2 regions of the Enterobacter sp. K510 genome follow, and region 2 is predicted to be linked to the other one. Evidence: predicted binding sites of a transcription regulator. Region 2 holds the regulator's gene; the other holds the start of a gene.
The links. The regulator Fur, encoded in region 2, represses iron uptake genes when iron is present. The targets are predictions, from matches to a motif close to ATAATAATGAGAACNACTATCAA.

Region 1: efeU (iron uptake transporter permease EfeU) is a predicted target of Fur. The motif match lies at 5,859-5,881, and genes of this name have one in related genera.

What each region holds. Positions count from the first base shown of each region.
Region 1 covers NZ_JBNRLQ010000004.1:88,804-99,551, forward strand. Annotated here, with positions in the region: gene putA (trifunctional transcriptional regulator/proline dehydrogenase/L-glutamate gamma-semialdehyde dehydrogenase) at 1-3,770, opposite strand, end outside; gene putP (sodium/proline symporter PutP) at 4,195-5,706, shown strand; gene efeU (iron uptake transporter permease EfeU) at 5,940-6,773, shown strand; gene efeO (iron uptake system protein EfeO) at 6,825-7,952, shown strand; gene efeB (iron uptake transporter deferrochelatase/peroxidase subunit) at 7,959-9,239, shown strand; gene phoH (phosphate starvation-inducible protein PhoH) at 9,762-10,550, shown strand; RNA gene ACQUTD_RS08245 (RtT sRNA) at 10,657-10,748, opposite strand, start outside.
Region 2 covers NZ_JBNRLQ010000011.1:12,291-23,038, forward strand. Annotated here, with positions in the region: gene acuI (acrylyl-CoA reductase (NADPH)) at 41-1,021, shown strand; gene fur (ferric iron uptake transcriptional regulator) at 1,117-1,566, opposite strand; gene fldA (flavodoxin FldA) at 1,855-2,385, opposite strand; gene ybfE (LexA regulated protein) at 2,536-2,829, opposite strand; gene ybfF (esterase) at 2,963-3,736, opposite strand; gene seqA (replication initiation negative regulator SeqA) at 3,920-4,465, shown strand; gene pgm (phosphoglucomutase (alpha-D-glucose-1,6-bisphosphate-dependent)) at 4,490-6,130, shown strand; gene potE (putrescine-ornithine antiporter) at 6,313-7,626, opposite strand; gene speF (ornithine decarboxylase SpeF) at 7,623-9,821, opposite strand; gene speFL (leader peptide SpeFL) at 10,019-10,123, opposite strand; gene kdpE (two-component system response regulator KdpE) at 10,430-10,748, opposite strand, start outside.

The sequences.
Region 1 (10,748 bases), on a different contig from region 2:
ATCACCGCATCGAATGCCTGGGCCGCGAGGGTTTCCGGCGCGGCAAGCTGAATACGCGCAGTCACCGCCTGCGGCAGACGTTTTTGCAGATCGCGATGCAGACCATCTTCCGGCCACAGCACCTGACTACCCACCGACAGCACCGCCGCCAGCTGCGTCAGCGCATCCTGTTCGTTATCGGCGAGGCACAGCACGCGCTCACGCGGTAACAGGGTCCAGGTATTACGCTCACCGGTCGGCCCCGGCAGCACCCGCTGCGTACCACTCTGCGCCTGTTCAGCAAACTGTGCGCACAGCGTCTGTAACTCCGGGTTGTCCTTCGCCCAGCTCTGCAATGCCGCCAGCGGCTGCGCGAGCAGGGTTTTCAGCTGCGTATCCACGGTCTGCCCGGCATCATGACGGGTGAGTGTGGTGGTCACGGCGGTTTCCGGACGGCTGGAGAGCAGACGGTACAGATACAGCGGGCCACCGGCTTTCGGTCCGGTTCCGGACAAGCCTTCGCCGCCGAACGGCTGCACACCCACCACCGCGCCAACCATATTGCGGTTCACGTACAGGTTACCGACGTGCGCGCTGCCGGTCACTTTGGCAATGGTTTCGTCGATGCGCGTATGCACGCCCAGCGTCAGGCCATACCCGGAAGCGTTGATCTGCCCGATCAGCGCGTCCAGCGTCTCGCGGCGATAGCGCACCACGTGCAGCACCGGGCCAAACACCTCTTTCGTCAGCTCGTCAAAGCGCTCCAGCTCAATCAGCGTTGGCGGAATAAAGGTGCCGGTGTTCCACTCTTTCGCGTCTTCACGGTTGTCATAAACCGCCTGGAACACCTTGCGGCCTTTGGCGCGCATGGCCTGAATATGATTTTCGATGCTGGCTTTGGCGTCGGCGTCGATCACCGGGCCAACGTCGGTGGAGAGACGCTCCGGATTACCCATGCGGCACTCCGCCATTGCGCCGCGCAGCATGGTCAGGGTGTGATCGGCAATGTCGTCCTGTAGGCAGAGCACGCGCAGCGCCGAGCAGCGCTGGCCCGCGCTGTCAAAAGCGGATGCCAGCACGTCCACCACCACCTGTTCGGTGAGTGCGGAAGAGTCGACGATCATGGCGTTCATGCCGCCCGTTTCGGCGATCAGCGGCATCGGGCGTCCCTGCGGATCCAGTCTGGTGGCGATGGTGCGTTGCAGCAGCGACGCCACTTCCGTGGAGCCGGTAAACATCACGCCGCGCACACGGCTGTCGGCGGTCAGCTGCGCGCCAACCGTTTCCCCGCGCCCCGGCAGCAGCTGCACCACGCCCGGCGGCACGCCCGCTTCCAGTAAAATCGCCACACCGGCCGCGGCGATCAGCGGCGTCTGCTCAGCCGGTTTTGCCAGCACGCAGTTGCCTGCCGCCAGCGCGGCGGCGATCTGGCCGGTGAAAATGGCCAGCGGGAAGTTCCACGGGCTGATACAGACCACCGGACCCAGCGGGCGATGGGTTTCGTTATCAAAATCGTGGCGCACCTGATCCGCATAGTAATGCAGGAAGTCCACCGCCTCGCGCACCTCGGCGATGGCGTTGCTGAAGGTTTTGCCCGCTTCACGCACCAGAATGCCGATCAGCTGCTGCATCTGGCCTTCCATCAGCATGGCGGCGCGTTCGAGGATCGCCGCGCGCTCCTGCGGCGGGGTGGCGAACCAGATTGGCGCCTGATCCACCGCGCTTGCCAGCGCGCGCTCCACTTCGGCGGCGGTGGCTTCGCGGGTATAGCCGACAATATCTTTCGGCTCGGCAGGGTTAATGACCGGCGTCAGTTCGCCCGTCTCACAGGGCTGCTCCAGCACCGGCAGCGCCTGCCATTGTTGCTGGGCGCTGTTAAGCAGGGCAGAGGAGAGGGACGCCAGACGGTGTTCATTGGCCAGATCCAGCCCGGCAGAGTTGACGCGGCCATTGGCGTACAGCTCGCGCGGCAGCGGGATCTTCGGATGCGGCAGCCCCACCTGGCCTTCCTGGGCGGCGAGTTTTTCCACGGCCTTCACCGGATCGGCCACCAGCTCATCCAGCGGCAGGGTGGTATCCGCGATGCGGTTAACAAAGGAGGTGTTCGCGCCGTTTTCCAGCAGACGACGCACCAGATAGGCCAGCAGGGTTTCATGGGTGCCGACCGGGGCATAAATACGGCAGGGGCGATTGAGTTTGCCGTCGGCCACTTTACCCACCACCTGCTCGTACAGCGGTTCGCCCATGCCGTGCAGGCACTGGAACTCATACTGACCCGGATAGTAGTTCTGACCGGCAAGCTGATAGATCGCCGCCAGCGTGTGGGCGTTATGGGTGGCGAACTGCGGGTAGATCAGGTTCGGCACGCCGAGCAATTTCTTCGCGCAGGCGAGGTAAGACACATCGGTGTACACCTTACGGGTATATACCGGATAACCCTCCAGACCTTCCATCTGCGCGCGCTTGATTTCGCTGTCCCAGTACGCGCCCTTCACCAGGCGGATCATCAGGCGACGGCGGCTGCGACCAGCAAGGTCAATCAGATAATCAATCACAAACGGGCAGCGCTTCATGTACGCCTGGATCACAAAGCCGATGCCGTTCCAGCCTGCCAGCTCCGGCTCGAAGCAGAGTTTTTCCAGCAGGTCGAGGGAGATCTCCAGGCGGTCGGCTTCTTCAGCATCAATGTTAATGCCGATATCGTACTGGCGCGCCAGCAGGGTGAGCGACTTCAGACGCGGGTAAAGTTCTTCCATTACGCGATCGTACTGGGCGCGGCTGTAGCGCGGATGCAATGCCGACAGCTTGATGGAAATCCCCGGCCCTTCATAGATCCCGCGACCATTAGAGGCCTTGCCAATGGCGTGGATCGCCTGCTGGTAAGAAACCATATAGGCCTGGGCGTCAGCCGCGGTCAGCGCCGCTTCGCCCAGCATATCGTAGGAGTAGCGGAAGCCTTTATCTTCCAGCTTGCGGGCATTAGCCAGCGCTTCGGAGATGGTTTCCCCGGTAACGAACTGTTCACCCATCAGGCGCATCGCCATATCCACGCCTTTACGGATCAGCGGCTCGCCGCTCTTGCCGATGATGCGGTTAAGGGAGCGGGAGAGGCTGGCTTCATTATGGGTGGACACCAGACGTCCGGTAAACAGCAGGCCCCAGGTGGCGGCATTGACGAACAGCGACGGGCTGCGGCCAATGTGCGACTGCCAGTTACCGTTGCTGATCTTGTCGCGGATCAGCGCATCGCGCGTGGCTTTATCCGGAATACGCAGCAGCGCTTCCGCCAGGCACATCAGCGCCACGCCTTCCTGGGAAGAAAGGGAAAACTCCTGCAACAGGCTTTGCACCATACCGGCGCGGCCGCTGGCGGTTTTCTGGTTACGCAGTTTTTCCGCCAGTTGATAAGCCAGCGAATGGGCGGCGCTCGCGACCGGCTCAGGCAGGCGCGCCTGTTCAAGCAGCATAGGTACGGCATCGGTTTCCGGGCGGCGATACGCAGCCGTAATGGTGGCGCGGGTCACCGACTGCGGCAGAATGTTTCCGGCAAATTCCAGGAAGGGCTGATGCGGTTCTTCCGTGGCTTCACTAATCTCTTCCGCTTCCGCAGTTTCCGCGTTAAAAGGCGCAGCAAACTCCGCTGGCGTACCCTCGGTTTCCAGCTTTTCAAGGTAATTAAAAATGGCCTGTTTGATCAGCCAGTGCGGGGTACGATCGATACGTGAGGCGGCAGTTTTAATTCTTTCGCGCGTTGCATCGTCCAGCTTAACCCCCATGGTGGTGGCGCCCATGTGCGTGACTCCCTTTATTCTGATGTCATACCGTATTGGTTAACCTGAAATATCCACTATGTTGCAACTTTGTGCAACCATGTTAATTGTGACCTCGCCAGCAAGCTAATAAATGGCTTAATTGTTAATGAAGGGTAATGCTATTTAACGACCTTGCGTCGCCGTCTCACGCCTTAAAACATGCGGCGCTTAACACTTTTTCAAGGTGCAACCTTTAAAAGCGTGAGCGAGTGCAACCTGGCAATAAAAAGGCAAAAAACAGGGATGAAATTGATGTGAATGGTGTGTTAAATCGATTGTGGTTCAGAAACGCTTCCGGCAGGATACGGTCGCCCCATAAAACAATGACGCTTTTTCCACGTTCCGGAGAAGGTGCCCGCGGCAAGCATTTTATTTGCCGACGAATAAATCTGGAGATCTTTTCATGGCAGTTAGCACACCAATGATGGTGACGTTTTTAATTTATATCTTTGGCATGATCCTGATCGGGTTTGTCGCCTGGCGTTCAACCAAAAACTTTGACGATTATATTCTGGGCGGGCGTAGTCTTGGTCCTTTCGTGACTGCACTTTCCGCAGGGGCGTCCGACATGAGCGGCTGGCTGCTGATGGGGCTGCCCGGGGCGATTTTTATTTCCGGGATCTCCGAAAGCTGGATCGCCATCGGCCTGACGCTGGGCGCATGGATCAACTGGAAGCTGGTGGCCGGGCGTCTGCGCGTGCACACCGAAGCCAACAATAATGCCCTGACGCTGCCGGATTATTTCACTGGCCGTTTTGAAGATAAAAGCCGCGTCCTGCGTATTATTTCCGCGCTGGTGATCCTGCTGTTCTTCACCATCTATTGTGCATCAGGCATTGTGGCAGGCGCGCGTCTGTTTGAAAGCACTTTCGGCATGAGCTACGAAACCGCACTCTGGGCGGGGGCGGCGGCCACCATCATCTATACCTTTATCGGTGGATTCCTCGCGGTAAGCTGGACTGATACCGTGCAGGCGAGCCTGATGATTTTCGCGCTGATCCTCACGCCGGTGATTGTAATTATCTCCGTGGGCGGTTTTGGCGATTCGCTGGAAGTGATCAAACAAAAAAGCATTGAAAACGTTGATATGCTGAAAGGGCTGAACCTGGTGGCGATCATCTCGCTGATGGGCTGGGGTCTGGGCTATTTCGGACAGCCGCATATTCTGGCGCGTTTTATGGCCGCCGATTCCCATCACACCATTGTTCATGCCCGCCGTATCAGCATGGCATGGATGATCTTCTGTCTGGCCGGTGCCGTGGCGGTAGGTTTCTTCGGTATTGCCTACTTTAATAACAACCCGTCGCTGGCGGGCGCAGTAAACCAGAACGCCGAGCGCGTATTTATTGAACTGGCGCAGATCCTCTTTAACCCGTGGATCGCGGGCATTCTGCTGTCGGCTATTCTGGCGGCGGTGATGTCTACCCTCAGCTGTCAGCTGCTGGTGTGCTCCAGCGCTATTACCGAAGATCTGTACAAAGCGTTTCTGCGTAAAAACGCCAGCCAGACTGAACTGGTATGGGTTGGGCGCGTGATGGTGCTGGTAGTCGCGCTGGTGGCCATTGCGCTGGCGGCGAATCCGGAAAACCGCGTGCTGGGCCTGGTGAGCTATGCCTGGGCGGGCTTCGGCGCGGCCTTTGGTCCGGTGGTGCTGTTCTCGGTACTGTGGTCACGCATGACCCGTAACGGCGCGCTGGCGGGTATGGTGATCGGCGCGGTGACGGTGATCGTCTGGAAGCACTTCGAACTGTTCGGCCTGTATGAAATCATTCCGGGCTTTATTTTCGGCAGTATCGGTATTGTGGTGTTCAGTCTGCTGGGCAAAGCGCCATCCGCTGCAATGCAGCAACGCTTCGCGGAAGCGGATGCGCATTACCACTCCAAACCTGGCGCACCCGCGCAGGGCATCCGTTAATTGTAATTTGTGACCTCCCGTGACCCGGCAGCGCTGCGCTGCCGGGCTTTTACTTCGTCACCTTTCCACGCTTTTCTGCTTCCTGATCCTTACCCTGCAAAGCATTTACATTCTGTGATTATTCAAATCAGATTTTACTTGTCTTTCCTCTTGCCGTAATGATAATCACTATCATTGAAATTTTACTTTTCTTTGCATCAGTTGACAGTCAATAACGTTTAAGGGTTTTCCACATGTTTGTCCCGTTTCTCATTATGTTACGCGAGGGGCTTGAAGCCGCGCTGATTGTCAGCCTGATCGCCAGCTACCTGAAGCGCACCCAACGCGCGCGCTTGTTTGGCGTAATGTGGATTGGCGTTTTTCTCGCCGCCGCGCTCTGTCTGGCGCTGGGCATTATCATCAACGAAACCACCGGCGAGTTTCCGCAAAAAGAGCAGGAGCTGTTCGAAGGCATAGTGGCGGTGATCGCCGTGGTGATCCTCACCTGGATGGTGTTCTGGATGCGTAAAGTGTCGCGTAACGTCAGGGTGCAGCTGGAGCAGGCGGTGGATGCCGCATTGCAGAAGGGGAACCGTCACGGCTGGGCGCTGGTGATGATGGTGTTCTTTGCCGTTGCGCGTGAAGGGCTGGAATCGGTGTTTTTCCTGCTGGCGGCATTCCAGCAGGATGTGGGGATCTGGCCGCCGATCGGCGCGCTGGCAGGCCTCGCAACGGCTGTGGTGCTCGGTTTTTTACTCTACTGGGGCGGCGTTCGCCTGAATATGGCGGCGTTTTTCAAATGGACCAGCCTGTTTATTTTGCTGGTGGCCGCCGGGCTGTCGGCAGGGGCGATCCGCGCATTTCATGAGGCCGGGCTGTGGAACCACTTCCAGGACGTGGCTTTCGATATGAGCAACACGCTCAGCACCCATACGCTGTTCGGTACGCTGCTGGAAGGGATTTTTGGTTATCAGGAAGCGCCGAGCGTCAGCGAAGTGGCGGTATGGTTTATCTATCTGATCCCGGCGCTGGTGCTGTTTGCGCTGCCCCCCCGTACCGGCACGCAGCCATCGCGCATGGCGCCGTAATTATTTTAAACTTGCTCAACTAGTTACAACATACTATTTAAGGGAAAGGTCATGGCACTTCATTTTCGTCGTACAGCGTTACAGGCGGGTATCGCCACGCTGCTGTCCTGTGCATTTGCTGCGCAGGCTGCGGATGTTCCCCAGGTCAAAGTCACGGTAAACGATAAACAGTGTGAGCCGATGACACTCACGGTAAACGCCGGTAAAACCCAGTTTGTGATCCTTAACCACAGCCAGAAAGCGCTGGAGTGGGAGATCCTCAAAGGCGTGATGGTGGTGGAGGAGCGGGAAAATATCGCCCCAGGCTTCAGCCAGAAACTGACCGCCAACTTACAGCCTGGCGAATACGACATGACCTGTGGCCTGCTGACCAACCCGAAAGGCAAGCTGATCGTTAAAGGTAAGGCCACCGGCGATGCTGAGCAGGGCAACGGCCTGCTCAGCCTGAGCGGGGCGATTACCAACTATAAAACCTATGTCACCAAAGAGATGGACGGTCTGGTTGCCGGCACCAAAGCTTTTACCGATGCGGTCAAAGCCGGTGACATTGAAAAAGCGAAATCCCTGTACGCGCCGACGCGCCAGCATTACGAGCGCATCGAACCTATTGCCGAGCTGTTCTCGGATCTGGATGGCAGCATCGATGCCCGTGAAGATGACTACGAGCAGAAAGCCGCCGATCCGAAATTCACCGGTTTCCACCGTCTGGAAAAAGCGCTCTTTGGCGATAATTCCACCAAAGGCATGGAGCAGTACGCCGATCAGCTCAACAGCGACGTGCTGGAGCTGCAAAAACGCATCAGCGAACTGGCGTTCCCGCCGTCAAAAGTGGTGGGCGGCGCGGCGGGCCTGATCGAAGAAGTGGCGGCGAGCAAAATCAGCGGTGAAGAAGATCGCTACAGCCATACCGACCTGTGGGACTTCCAGGCCAACGTCGATGGCGCGCAAAAGATTGTTGACCTGCTGCGTCCGCAACTGCAAAAGGGCAACAGCGAACTACTGGCTAAAGTGGATGAGAACTTTAAAAAGGTCGATACCATCCTCGCGAAATATCGCACCAAAGATGGTTTTGAAACCTATGACAAGCTGACCGATGCCGATCGTAACGCGCTGAAAGGGCCGATCACCACGCTGGCGGAAGATCTGGCGCAGTTGCGCGGTGTGCTCGGGCTGGATTAAGCAGAAATGAACCACGACGAAGATTACGGCGTGAGCGAGCCGTCGCGCCGCCGTTTACTGAAAAGTATGGGCGCGCTTGGCGGCGCGCTGGCACTGACCGGCGGCTGCCCGGCGCATGCGGCCAAACCGCAGAGCGCGCCGGGTACGGTATCGCCGGATGCGCGCATGGAAACCCAGCCTTTTTATGGCGCGCATCAGGCGGGCATTCTGACGCCGCAACAGGCGTCGATGATGCTGGTCGCCTTTGACGTGCTGGCCAGCGATAAAGCCGATTTGCAGCGGCTGTTTCGTCTGCTGACGCAGCGCATCGCCTTTTTGACCACCGGCGGTCCGGCGCCGGACACGCCGAACCCGCGTCTGCCGCCGACGGATTCCGGTATTCTCGGGGAATTCATCGCCCCGGATAATCTGACCATTACGGTGTCGCTCGGCAAATCGCTGTTCGACGAGCGCTTCGGGCTGGCCGCCCATGCGCCGCGCAAACTGCAAAAAATGACACGCTTTCCGAATGACTCGCTGGATGCGGCGCTGTGCCATGGCGATGTGCTGCTGCAAATCTGCGCCAACACCGCCGACACCGTGATCCACGCCCTGCGCGACATCATCAAGTACACGCCGGACTTGCTCAGCGTGCGCTGGAAACGGGAAGGCTTCATTTCCGCACACGCAGCACGCAGTAAAGGCAAGGAGACGCCGATCAATCTTCTCGGCTTCAAAGATGGCACCGCCAACCCGGACAGCAAAAATGACGCGCTGATGAAGGAGGTGGTGTGGGTGCAGGCCAGTCAGGATGAACCTGCCTGGACCGCTGGCGGCAGCTATCAGGCGGTGCGCATCATCCAGTTCCATGTGGAATTCTGGGACCGTACGCCGCTGAAAGAGCAGCAGACGATTTTTGGCCGTGACAAGCACAGCGGCGCGCCGCTCGGTATGCAGCATGAGCACGACGTGCCGGACTACAGCCGCGATCCGGATGGCGATGTGATCGCTCTCGACAGCCATATCCGGCTGGCCAATCCGCGCACGCCGGAGACCCGGTCCAGCCTGATGATGCGCCGGGGCTATAGCTATTCGCTGGGGGTGACTAATTCCGGCCAACTGGATATGGGGCTGCTGTTCGTCTGCTATCAGCACGATCTGGAAGAAGGATTCCTGACGGTGCAGAAGCGGCTCAATGGCGAAGCGCTGGAGGAGTATATCAAGCCCATCGGCGGCGGTTATTTCTTTGCGCTGCCGGGGGTGCCAGACGCCAATCATTATCTGGCGCAAGGCTTGCTGGAAGCCTGACGCTGCCAACCCTGTCGGCCGCGGCAGGGTTCCTTTGTTACGGATCGCCGCAGCACTATCATTTTTTAGTATGAGCAACTCATTGTTATATTTCTGTAATATAAATGTCAGATGCTCTTAGTCACGGAAGCGCTGGTTGAAGTTATAAAAAAGTAATCTCAATGTTGCACTTGTGCTAAATTGAAAGGTAAGGAAAGCAGCCAGTGTTCCCGGCAGTGATGAGTCCTTTCACTATGGAGATCGCGAATGGTAAGGTCCTGTACCGGACATAACAGCAAATCATCCCGCAAATCCCGGTGCGGTAGATCCTCTACCGGCAATGACTTCCTCACCGCTTTATTTTCCATCCCCTCTGAAATCCCTGATGTATCCGATGCGGCAGATGTCTTAACTGGTCGTTCTGCGGCGTCATGTCCAAAAGCAAGCAATGGCTTACAAGGAAGCCAAACCTCAGACGTTCGTGCGCATAATCGCGTCGCTGTTGACGCGTGTGATGTAAACCAACAACTCAAGGTGCTATCCATGGGAAGACAAAAAGCAGTGATCAAAGCTCGTCGTGAAGCAAAACGTGTGCTGAGACGGGATTCGCGCAGTCATAAACAGCGTGAAGAAGAATCGGTCACCTCGCTTGTGCAGATGAGTGGCGTAGAATCAATTGGCATGGCCCGGGACTGCCGTGATAGTTCGCCAATTGCCGCGCGTAATGAAGCTCAGGCGCACTACCTGAATGCTATTGAGAGCAAGTCCCTTATTTTCGCTACCGGTGAAGCGGGCTGCGGAAAAACCTGGATTAGCGCAGCGAAAGCGGCGGAGGCCCTCATTCATAAGGACGTGGAGAGGATTATCGTCACCCGGCCGGTCCTGCAAGCCGATGAAGATCTTGGCTTCTTACCCGGCGACATCTCGGAGAAGTTCGCTCCCTATTTCCGGCCCGTCTACGATGTGCTGCTGAAACGTCTTGGGGCGTCCTTTATGCAATACTGCCTGCGACCAGAAATCGGCAAGGTAGAAATCGCGCCGTTCGCCTATATGCGCGGACGTACATTTGAAAATGCGGTCGTCATTCTTGACGAGGCTCAGAACGTGACCGCTGCGCAAATGAAAATGTTTTTGACGCGCCTCGGGGAGAACGTGACCGTCATCGTTAACGGTGATGTGACGCAGTGCGATTTGCCGTCGGGCGTTAAGTCCGGCCTGAGCGACGCGCTGGCACGTTTTGAGGAAGATGAAATGGTAGGCATAGTCCGCTTCACGACAGAAGACTGCGTCCGCTCGGCCCTCTGCCAGCGCACGCTGAAAGCGTACTATTAAGACAGTTTTTTGATGACAAAGCCCGGGATACCGGGCTTTGGTTTTTGTAGGGCAGAATAAGGACGAAAAAAAAGCCCGTACGTAAGTACGAGCTCTTCTTTAAATATGGCGGTGAGGGAGGGATTGACTCGCTGCGCTCGCCCTGCGGGCAGCTTCCTCGCAGGCTCGTCAGCTGTCCAAATGCGCAGGCGCATTTGT
Region 2 (10,748 bases):
CGTCGCGACTGGCAAGTTTGATTAATGTAATGAGGTCATCATGTTTAAAGCCATTCAGATTGATAAAGCGGAAGGACAGTATTCGGCATCCCTGGTGGAGCTGGACGAGCAGGCGTTGCCGGAAGGTGACGTCACCGTCGCGGTGGAATACTCCTCCATTAACTATAAAGATGCGCTGGCTATTACCGGTCGCGGCCCGATTGTGCGCCAGTTCCCTATGGTGCCGGGTATTGATTTCGCCGGGACCGTAACCGCCAGCGACAGCGCGGCGTTTGCCGTGGGCGACCGCGTGCTGCTGACCGGCTGGGGCGTGGGCGAACGTCACTGGGGCGGACTGGCAGGCAAGGCGCGGGTCAAAAGCGAATGGCTGACGAAAATGCCGTCCGGCGCGGATGCAAAACAGGTGATGGCTATCGGTACGGCGGGCTTTACCGCCATGCTGTGCGTGCAGGCGGTGCTGGATCACGGCGTGAAGCCTGAAGACGGCCCGGTGCTGGTGACCGGCGCGGGCGGCGGCGTGGGCAGCTGCGCGGTGATCATTCTTTCTGCCATGGGCTATCAGGTGGTGGCGTCGACCGGCCGTCCGCAGGAAGCCGGATGGATGCGCGAACAGCTGGGGGCCAGCGACATTATCAACCGTGATGAGCTGAGCGCGCCGGGTAAACCGTTACAGAAAGAGCGCTGGGCGGCGGCGATCGATACCGTCGGCAGCCATACGCTGAGCAACGTCTGCGCCAGTGTCCGTTATGACGGCATAGTCGCGGCGTGCGGCATGGCGCAGGGTATGGATCTCCCGGCGACAGTGGCGCCTTTCATTCTGCGCGGCGTTACGCTGCGCGGTATCGACAGCGTGATGGTGAGCAGCGAAAAACGTCCGGCGATCTGGGAGAAAGCCTGTCAGTATTTAACGCCTGCGGCGCTGGAAAAACTGAGTGCCACTTATCCGCTGAGCGATGCCATTGACGTGGCGGAAAAACTGCTGAACGGGCAGATCCGTGGCCGTGCGGTGATTGAGATTTAATTCTGGCGGGGTTGCCGGGTGGCGCTGACGCTTACCCGGCCTACAATATAACGCAGGCCCGGCAAGCTTGCGCCGTCGGGCAATGTGCAGCAACGTTATTTGCGAATATCGTGTGCGGTGTCGTTTTCGCGGCAATCGCCTTCAGCGCAGTGGCCGTAGAGGTAAAGGCTGTGGTTGGTCAGGCGGATCCCGTGCTGAGCGGCGATTTCACGCTGACGTAATTCAATAGAATCATCGCTGAATTCAATCACTTTGCCGCAGTCGAGGCAGATCAGGTGATCGTGGTGATGCTGCTGCGTCAGTTCAAAAACAGATTTACCGCCTTCGAAATTATGACGGGTCACAATACCGGCGTCATCGAACTGGTTAAGCACGCGGTAGACCGTCGCCAGGCCAATCTCTTCGCCCATGTCGATCAGTCGTTTGTATAAATCTTCCGCACTGACATGGTGGTTGTCAGGTCCCTGGAGTACCTCAAGGATCTTTAACCGAGGAAGCGTGACTTTCAGGCCAGCCTTCTTTAGTGCGGTGTTATTGTCAGTCATGCGGAATCTGTCCTGTAGCTAAACGATTCACTTCCAAAATGGAAGTTAATGAGAATGACGTTGAGTTAATGCGTCTCATTATAGAACTGCCATGCCTAAATGAAAACTGCAAGTCCTCAAGCAAAGTATGCGTATAAAACGTGGTGTCACTAACAAACCCGTAAGCAATCACGTTCAATCAGGGGATATTGTACAGGTATGCGTGCGAAAGTTAAAAAATTGTAGCAATTATTTTGATTGGTTATATCTATTAATGCGGCGCAGCCAACAGGTTACGCCGCACAAAAATCAGGCGTTGATGATCTCATCTAAATGAAGTTCTTCAGAAATCTGCTTCACCCATTTTTCCACGCGCTCAGCGGTCAGTTCCGGCTGGCGGTCTTCATCAATGGCCAGACCGACGAAGTGGTCGTCGTCCGCCAGACCTTTGGAGGCTTCGAAATGGTAGCCCGCGGTCGGCCAGTGACCGACGATAGTCGCGCCGCGCGGCTCAATGATGTCGCGGATGGTGCCCAGCGCATCGCAGAAATATTCCGCGTAGTCTTCCTGGTCGCCACAGCCGAACAGGGCGACTAATTTGCCGTTAAAATCGACCTCTTCCAGCGTCGGGAAGAAATCGTCCCAGTCGCACTGCGCTTCACCATAGTACCAGGTCGGGATGCCCAGCAGCAGAATATCGTAACCTTCGAGATCTTCTTTGCTGCTTTTGGCGATGTCATGCACGTCCGCAACATCTTTACCAAGCTGCTTTTGGATCATTTTCGCGATATTTTCGGTATTACCCGTGTCGCTGCCGAAAAAAATGCCTGTGATTGCCATGAGTAAAATAACCTCTTGAAACTTAATGATATGGTGGTGGCGCAATGCCCACGGATAAGGGCAATCATAGCAGAACAGAGAAGGACGCGGAAACTGCAAACGCCTCAGACTGCACTCTGTGCTACATGAAAGTGATATTTAGCGGGATTTTCAGACTATCCCCTGGCCGCGCAGCAGCGCGAGCTGGGCCATTAAAAGCTCCTCAATCAGCTCGCTACGGCTGATGTCACGATCCTCGGCCAGTTCATTTAAGGCTTCGACGGCGTCCGCGTTCAGTTTTAGCTCGACGCGTTTGAGTCCACGAACCTTATCGCGTTTCAGCTGATTCCGCTTATTAATGCGCAACTGTTCGTCACGCGAATGCGGATTCGTTTTCGGTCGTCCTGGGCGACGATCATTCGCGAACAGATCGAGTGTCGTGCGGTCCGTTTGTTCTTTAGCCATGATTTTGAGTGACGTCGGGGGAAAAACAAGCTGCCTGGTGGAGGCCCTGCGCAATTAGCGCGCCATCATACATCAGGGAGAGGGGCACGCCAACGACCGGGCGCGTCGCGGCGCTCGGTCGCCGGGTTTTTAATCAACTGGCATTATCAGCAAGATAGCGACGGATCGCCCGCAGTACGGCATCGGGTTTTTCCGCATGCACCCAGTGCCCGGCACCGGCGACCACATGCGCCCGCGCCTGCGGGAATTGCGCCAGCAGCGCATTACGGTACGCATCGGTCACGTAAGAGGAATTGCCGCCGCGAATAAACAGGGCTGGTTTATCGAAGGCAGGGACGGTTGTCCAGCCGATGATGTTCTCATACTGGTCCCAGAGTACCGGCACGTTAAAGCGCCACCCGCCGTCGGCCCAGGATTTAAGCAGAAACTGGATCACGCCTTCTTCATCCAGATGTTCGCGCATCACGGCGGCGGCCTGCTGGCGGGTACTCACCTGCGCCTGTGTCACCGCATTGATAGCGGTAAAAATCTCGTCGTGGCGGCGCACCTGGTAATCCACCGGGGCAATATCAATCGCCACCAGCCTGTCGATGCGTTCGGGGGCCAGCGCGGTCAGCGCCATCACCGCTTTACCGCCCATGGAGTGACCAATAAAGGTGGCTTTTTCGATCCCTGATTCGTCAAGGGTATCCAGCAGATCCTGCGCCATCGCCGGGTAGGTCATCTCCGGCGAACGCGGGGAAAGACCGTGGTTGCGCATATCCACCTGTACCACGTCGTGGTCGCTAATCAGATCGCGGGCTAAGATCCCGAGGTTATCCAGGCTGCCAAACAGGCCGTGAACAAGGACGATGGGAGAATTGTTGTGCGATTGTTGTGCAGTTTGCGCGCGGGCATTCAATTTCATGGCAAAGTTCTTTTTTTCGCTCTCTCAGGTTAGGGTATCATGTTGACCATTCTGCCGCCCGGCTGCAAGGGATCATCTTTATCTGACTTTTGCGTCAGAAAAGCCTGGCCGCTATCCGCTGTTGAGATTTGCCCCTATAATCTCAATGACTTGTATTCAGAAAAGTGACCTCACTGGATTAAGATGAAAACGATCGAAGTTGATGATGAACTCTATACCTACATTGCCAGCCACACGAAACACATTGGCGAGAGTGCATCCGACATTTTAAGGCGCATGCTGAAGTTTTCAGCCGCCGCGCAGTCTGCGGCCCCTGTGACCAAAGCCGCGCCGGCTGCCGCTGTCAGCCCTGCCCCTGATGTCGTCTCCAACCCGGTAAAAGATAAAGTCCGCGCCATGCGTGAACTGCTGCTCTCTGACGAATATGCCGATCAGAAGCGCGCGGTTAATCGTTTTATGCTGGTGCTGTCTACACTGTATTCACTGGATGCAAAAGGTTTCGCCGACGCCACCGAGTCATTACATGGCCGTACGCGCGTCTACTTTGCAGCAGATGCGAAGACGCTGCTGCAAAGCGGAAACCAGACCAAACCCAAAGAAGTGCCAGGCACACCTTACTGGGTGATCACTAACACTAATACGGGCCGTAAATGCGGCATGATCGAACACATCATGCAGTCGATGCAGTTCCCGGCGGAATTGATCGAAAAGGTTTGCGGCACAATTTAATCCTTGCATAAGAAGGACCAGGCAATGGCTAACCACCCCCGTGCAGGACAACCTGCACAGCAGAGCGATCTGATTAACGTCGCCCAACTTACCTCTCAGTACTATGTGCTGAAACCGGAAGTGGGTCATGCAGAACATGCGGTCAAATTCGGCACATCAGGCCACCGTGGCAGCGCTGCCCGTCACAGCTTTAACGAGCCGCACATTCTGGCTATCGCCCAGGCGATTGCGGAAAACCGCGCGAAAAACGGCATTACCGGTCCCTGCTATGTGGGTAAAGATACCCACGCGCTGTCAGAGCCTGCGTTTAACTCCGTGCTGGAAGTGCTGGCAGCCAACGGCGTGGACGTGGTGGTGCAGGAAAATAACGGCTATACGCCGACGCCTGCCGTATCCAATGCGATCCTGGAGCATAACAAAAAGGGTGGCGCTCAGGCCGACGGCATCGTCATCACCCCGTCGCACAACCCGCCGGAAGATGGCGGCATCAAATACAATCCGCCTAACGGTGGCCCGGCCGATACCAACGTCACCAAAGTGGTGGAAGATCGCGCCAACCAGCTGCTGGCCGATGGCCTGAAAGACGTGAAGCGCCTGTCGCTGGATGCGGCGATGGCGTCCGGTCATATTAAAGAACAGGATCTGGTGCAGCCGTTTATCGAAGGGCTGGCGGAGATCGTGGATATGGCGGCGATCCAGAAAGCGGGCCTGACGCTGGGCGTCGATCCGCTGGGCGGCTCCGGTATCGAATACTGGAAACGCATCGCCAGCCACTACAATCTGAACCTGACCATCGTGAACGATCAGGTCGATCAGACCTTCCGCTTTATGCACCTTGATAAAGACGGCGCGATCCGTATGGACTGCTCCTCTGAGTGCGCGATGGCGGGCTTGCTGGCCCTGCGCGATAAGTTCGATCTGGCGTTTGCCAATGACCCGGACTATGACCGTCACGGTATCGTCACGCCTGCTGGCCTGATGAACCCGAACCATTATCTTGCTGTCGCCATCAACTACCTGTTCCAGCATCGCCCGCAGTGGGGCCAGGATGTTGCCGTCGGTAAAACCCTGGTCTCTTCGGCGATGATCGACCGCGTGGTGGACGCGCTGGGCCGTAAGCTGGTGGAAGTGCCGGTGGGCTTTAAGTGGTTCGTGGATGGTCTGTACGACGGCAGCTTCGGCTTCGGCGGCGAAGAGAGCGCGGGCGCGTCCTTCCTGCGCTTCGACGGCACGCCGTGGTCGACGGATAAAGACGGCATCATCATGTGCCTGCTGGCGGCGGAAATCACCGCGGTAACGGGTAAAAACCCGCAGCAGCATTATGACGAGCTGGCCGCGCGCTTTGGTGCGCCGAGCTACAACCGTTTACAGGCGTCTGCCTCTTCAGCGCAAAAAGCGGCATTGTCGAAGCTGTCGCCGGAAATGGTCAGCGCCGACACCCTGGCAGGCGATCCGATCACTGCGCGTCTGACCGCGGCGCCGGGTAACGGCGCGTCCATCGGCGGGCTGAAAGTGATGACCGAAAACGGCTGGTTTGCGGCGCGTCCGTCCGGTACGGAAGATGCGTACAAGATTTACTGCGAAAGCTTCCTCGGTGAAGAGCACCGTAAGCTGATCGAGAAAGAAGCGGTAGAGATTGTCAGCGAAGTTCTGAAAAACGCGTGATCCTGTTGCCGGGTGGCGCTGCGCTTACCCGGCCTACATGGCTGAAAAACGCGTGATCTTGTTGCCGGGTGGCGGCTTCGCCTTACCCGGCCTACATAATTACGACGACATCCCGTAGGCCCGGCAAGCCTGCGCCGCCGGGCGAACAACACCAAAGCCTCCCTTTACCGGGAGGCTTTTTTTCAGCCGTGCTTATCTTTGAGCTCAAAGCGCGGCGACACCAGCCCGTACAGCGTCCAGCCCATAAAGGTCACGATCGCGCCATACAGCATCGCTTCCGGCCCGGAGGAGTAGAGCGCATAGAAGCTGTAGAGCGCGCCCATCAGCGCCACCACGTTAGCGGCCTTCGCTTTACGCGGATCCACCTTCGCCACCTTCTGAATGATCACCAGTGCCGCCATCGACAGAATATACGGAATGATGTTGGTCACCACCGCCAGATTCACCAGCACGTTGAACTGTTTGTTCAGCGACGGGCTGATGGTCATCAGCGACAGTCCACTCTGAATAATGACAATGGTCAGCATTCCTTTTACCGGCGCATCCGCTTTACTCACCTTCGAGAAGATTTTCGGGAAATAGCCTTCATCAGCGGAAGATTTGAACACCTGCGCGATAGTGAACTGCCAGCCAAGCAGCGAACCGCAGCAGGACATCACCATCAGCCCCATGATCACTTTCCCGACGCCGGGCGTGAACATCTGCGAAAAAGCCAGCCCGAACGGGGCAGTGGAGTTTGCCAGATCCATATTCGGCACAATTCCCGCGATGACGTTGGTGGAGACGACATAAATTACCGCCGCCCCCAGGGTGCCGCCCATCACCGCGATGGGCACGTTGCGCTCCGGGTTTTCCACCACCTCGGTATTAGCGCAGGCGGATTCCAGCCCCAGAAAAGCCCACAGCGTCATGGCAATGGACGACCCCACGGCATCAAAGAACGGCACCTGATGCGGGTTCCAGGACTGAGCGTACATCTCCGGGCTGAACCAGAACCAGCCGATCACCGACAGACCGATCACCGGAATGATCACTCCCCAGATGGTGATACTGCTGAGCTGCCCGGTAATGCGCGCGCCGCCAAAGTTCGCCACCGTGCAGATCCACAGTACGCAAATGGTGGCGATACCGATCTGCACCGGGCTGAGCGTGGCGCCGAGCAGTTCGCTGCCGTAGCCGACGGCGGAAATAGCGATGGCGACGTTAGCAATCAGCAGCGATACGCCATAGGTGTAGTTCGCCATAAAGTTGCCGGACTTGCCGAAAGCGTACTCCGCGTAACCGCCCATTCCCCCGGACTTGCGGCTGAACATCCCGCATTTGGCGAACGCCCACGCCAGCGCCGTGGAGCCGACTGCCGTCACCAGCCAGGAGATAATCGAGATGGTGCCCACTTCCGCAAGCTTGGTGGGCAGCATAATAATGCCGGAGCCCATCATATTGACCATCGTCAGAATGGTGAGCGGCACAACGCCCATCTTGTTGGATTTGCTCATAATGTTTCCCCTTTCAACAGCGCCGGTTCAGCGGTTTGCGGCTTAATGACGTAGCACCACACCTGTTTACGTCCGTCGATCTCTTTGATGTAGACACCCTGGAGTTCCGGCGCAAAGCCAGGCAGCAGATTGATGCCTTCTTCCAGCGCGGCGAAGTAACGCAGCACCGCGCCGCCCCAGATCTCGCCAGGCACCACGCACAGCACCCCCGGCGGGTAGGGGAGCGCCCCTTCCGCGGCGATCCGCCCCTCGGCATCGCGCAGCGTCACCAGCTCCACTTCGCCACGGATATAGGCGTAGTTTGCCGCCTGCGGATTCATCTTCACCGGCGGGAAGTGATCTTTTCGGAACATCTCTTTTTGCAGCTGTTTGACGTTGTTACGCGCATAGAGATCGTGCATCTCCTGACACAGCTGGCGCAGCGTATAGCCTTCATAACGCTGCTGATGCTGGCGATAGAGCGACGGCAGCACCTCCTGCATCGGCGCATCGTTTTCCAGCAGTTTCTCGAACTGCACCAGTTGCGATACCAGTTGCTGAAGTTTGCCCATGCCTTCCGCCGGGGTGAGCAGGAAGAGGATCGAGTTCAGATCGCACTTCTCTGGCACGATGGCGTTCTCACGCAGATAGTTCGCCAGAATGGTGGCCGGGACGCCAAAGCTCTCGTACTCGCCGGTACGGGCGTTGATGCCCGGCGTGGTGAGCAGCAGTTTGCAGGGATCGACAAAATACTGATGCGGCGCGTAGCCTTCGAAGGCGTGCCAGTTTTCCCCCGGCACGAAATGGAAGAAGCGCAGATCGCGGCAAATGTCGTGCGTCTCGAAGGTTTCCCACGGACGGCCATCGACGGTGGCGGGCACAAAGGGGCGGATGAACTTGCAGTTTTGCAGGATCATTTTGCGCGCTTCCACGCCCTGTTCGACGCAGCGCATCCACATCCGCCTGCCGCTTTCGCCTTCATGCATCCGGGCGTTAACGTCCAGCGCGGCAAACAGCGGATAAAACGGGCTGGTGGAGGCGTGCATCATAAAGGCGTTATTGAGGCGCTTATGGGGCACATAGCGCGGCTGGCCTTTGATATGGCTGTCTTTTTTATGGATCTGCGAGGTCTGGGAAAATCCGGCCTGCTGTTTATGCACCGACTGGGTAACGAGAATGCCCGGATCCTTTTCATTCAGTTCCAGCAGCAGCGGCGAGCAGTCGGCCATCATCGGGATAAACTGCTCGTAGCCGACCCAGGCCGAATCAAACAGGATGTAATCGCACAGATGCCCGATCTTATCCACCACCTGACGCGCGTTATAAATGGTGCCGTCATAAGTGCCAAGCTGGATCACCGCCAGGCGGAACGGGCGGGGCGTATTCCTGTGTTGCGGGGCAACTTCCGCAATCTGCTCGCGCAGATAGTTTTCTGCAAAACAGTGGGCGTCTATGCCGCCGATAAAACCGTAGGGGTTACGCGCCGTTTCCAGATACACCGGCGTCGCCCCGGCCTGCAACAGCGCGCCGTGGTGGTTGGATTTGTGGTTATTACGGTCGAACAGCACCAGATCCCCCGGCGTCAGCAGCGCATTGAGCACCACTTTATTCGCCGATGAGGTGCCGTTAAGCACGAAATAGGTTTTATCGGCATTAAAGACTTTTGCCGCGTGCTGCTGGGCAATGCAGGGTGCGCCTTCATGGATCAGTAAATCGCCCATAGCCACATCGGCATTACAGAGATCCGCGCGGAACAGCGTCTCGCCGAAGAAATCGACAAACTGATTACCGGCAGGATGGCGGCGAAAGAATTGTCCGCCCTGATGGCCGGGGCAATCAAAGGCGCTGTTTCCCTGTTTTACGTAATCCACTAACGCGCTGAAAAACGGCGGACGTAAGGCGCGCTCATATTTTTGCGCGGCGGCTTCGAGCTGGCGGCCATAATAATCATGGCAGGCATCCTGATATTCAAATACCCCCTGAATGCGCGCCAGATACTCCGACGGCACAAATTCCCCTTCATGGCTGACGACAAAAAGCGGAATACCAAAACCGGTTTCCTCTATTTCTTCGACGAACCCTTTATAAATATCGTTAATGGATAATACGACCGCGGCGACATCCATATAATCGGTGTCGTTAACATTTACTATTTCACGCTGGGTGGTAAAACAGTCCGGACAGGCGCGGCTGACCGCAATTTTTAAGCGTTGCATAATCTTTCCTTGTTTAAATGGACAGGGCGTCCAGCAACTCCCGTAAGGGGAATTGATATGATTTTTAAATAAGCGTCAGCGCCGGAAAATAAACTCCGGGGAAAACGTTATTTTTATTTATGTTGGGTATGCACGAAACCAGACGTCAGCTAACTCGCTGAAATCAGGAAAAGAAGGCAGACCCGAAACCAGAACGGTTATCGGGCGTTAAAGAAATGGAAGTCGAAGCTGTTACGGTGGGCAAACATCATAATATGGGTGGTGCGTCTTATATGGGGCATCAGCCTGCTGTTGTTTTCCATAATAAAATCCTTTTGCTGTTTGAAAGCGCGGTCATTTTATCCTGGAAATACGGGTAGTCTGTGAGGGCGATCAACAAAAACAGCGCAGATCAGAAATATTTAGTCGGTAAAAGTGAATAATGCAGTACGGATCGCCTGGTGGCATTAGAAAGTTAATTAGATGTTATAAAGCTGCTTTTAATATATTTTTGCTTTTTTATTCAGTTGCTGGAAATAAATGGCCTGTGGGCCACAGATAAATGAATAAAGCGGGCAGGATTGCGTCTTTTTATTCAAACGCAAGAGAAGACGTGTTAACAGGGACGCTTACAGCATAAAACGATAGCCGATGCCGGTTTCCGTTAACAGGTGACGCGGGCGCGCCGGATCGCTTTCCAGCTTCTGCCGCAGGTGGCCCATATAGATGCGCAGATAGTGGCTGTGCTCAACGGCATTCGGCCCCCACACCTGGCTTAGCAGCTGGCGCTGGGTCAGCACTTTGCCGTGATTATTTAACAGCACCGCCAGCAGGCGAAACTCAATGGGCGTGAGGTGGATCTCTTCGTCATTACGGGTAATGCGCCGCGCCGCCAGATCGACCTGAATATCGGAAAAACTGACCAGCGGATCGCTTTGCCGCGCCCCG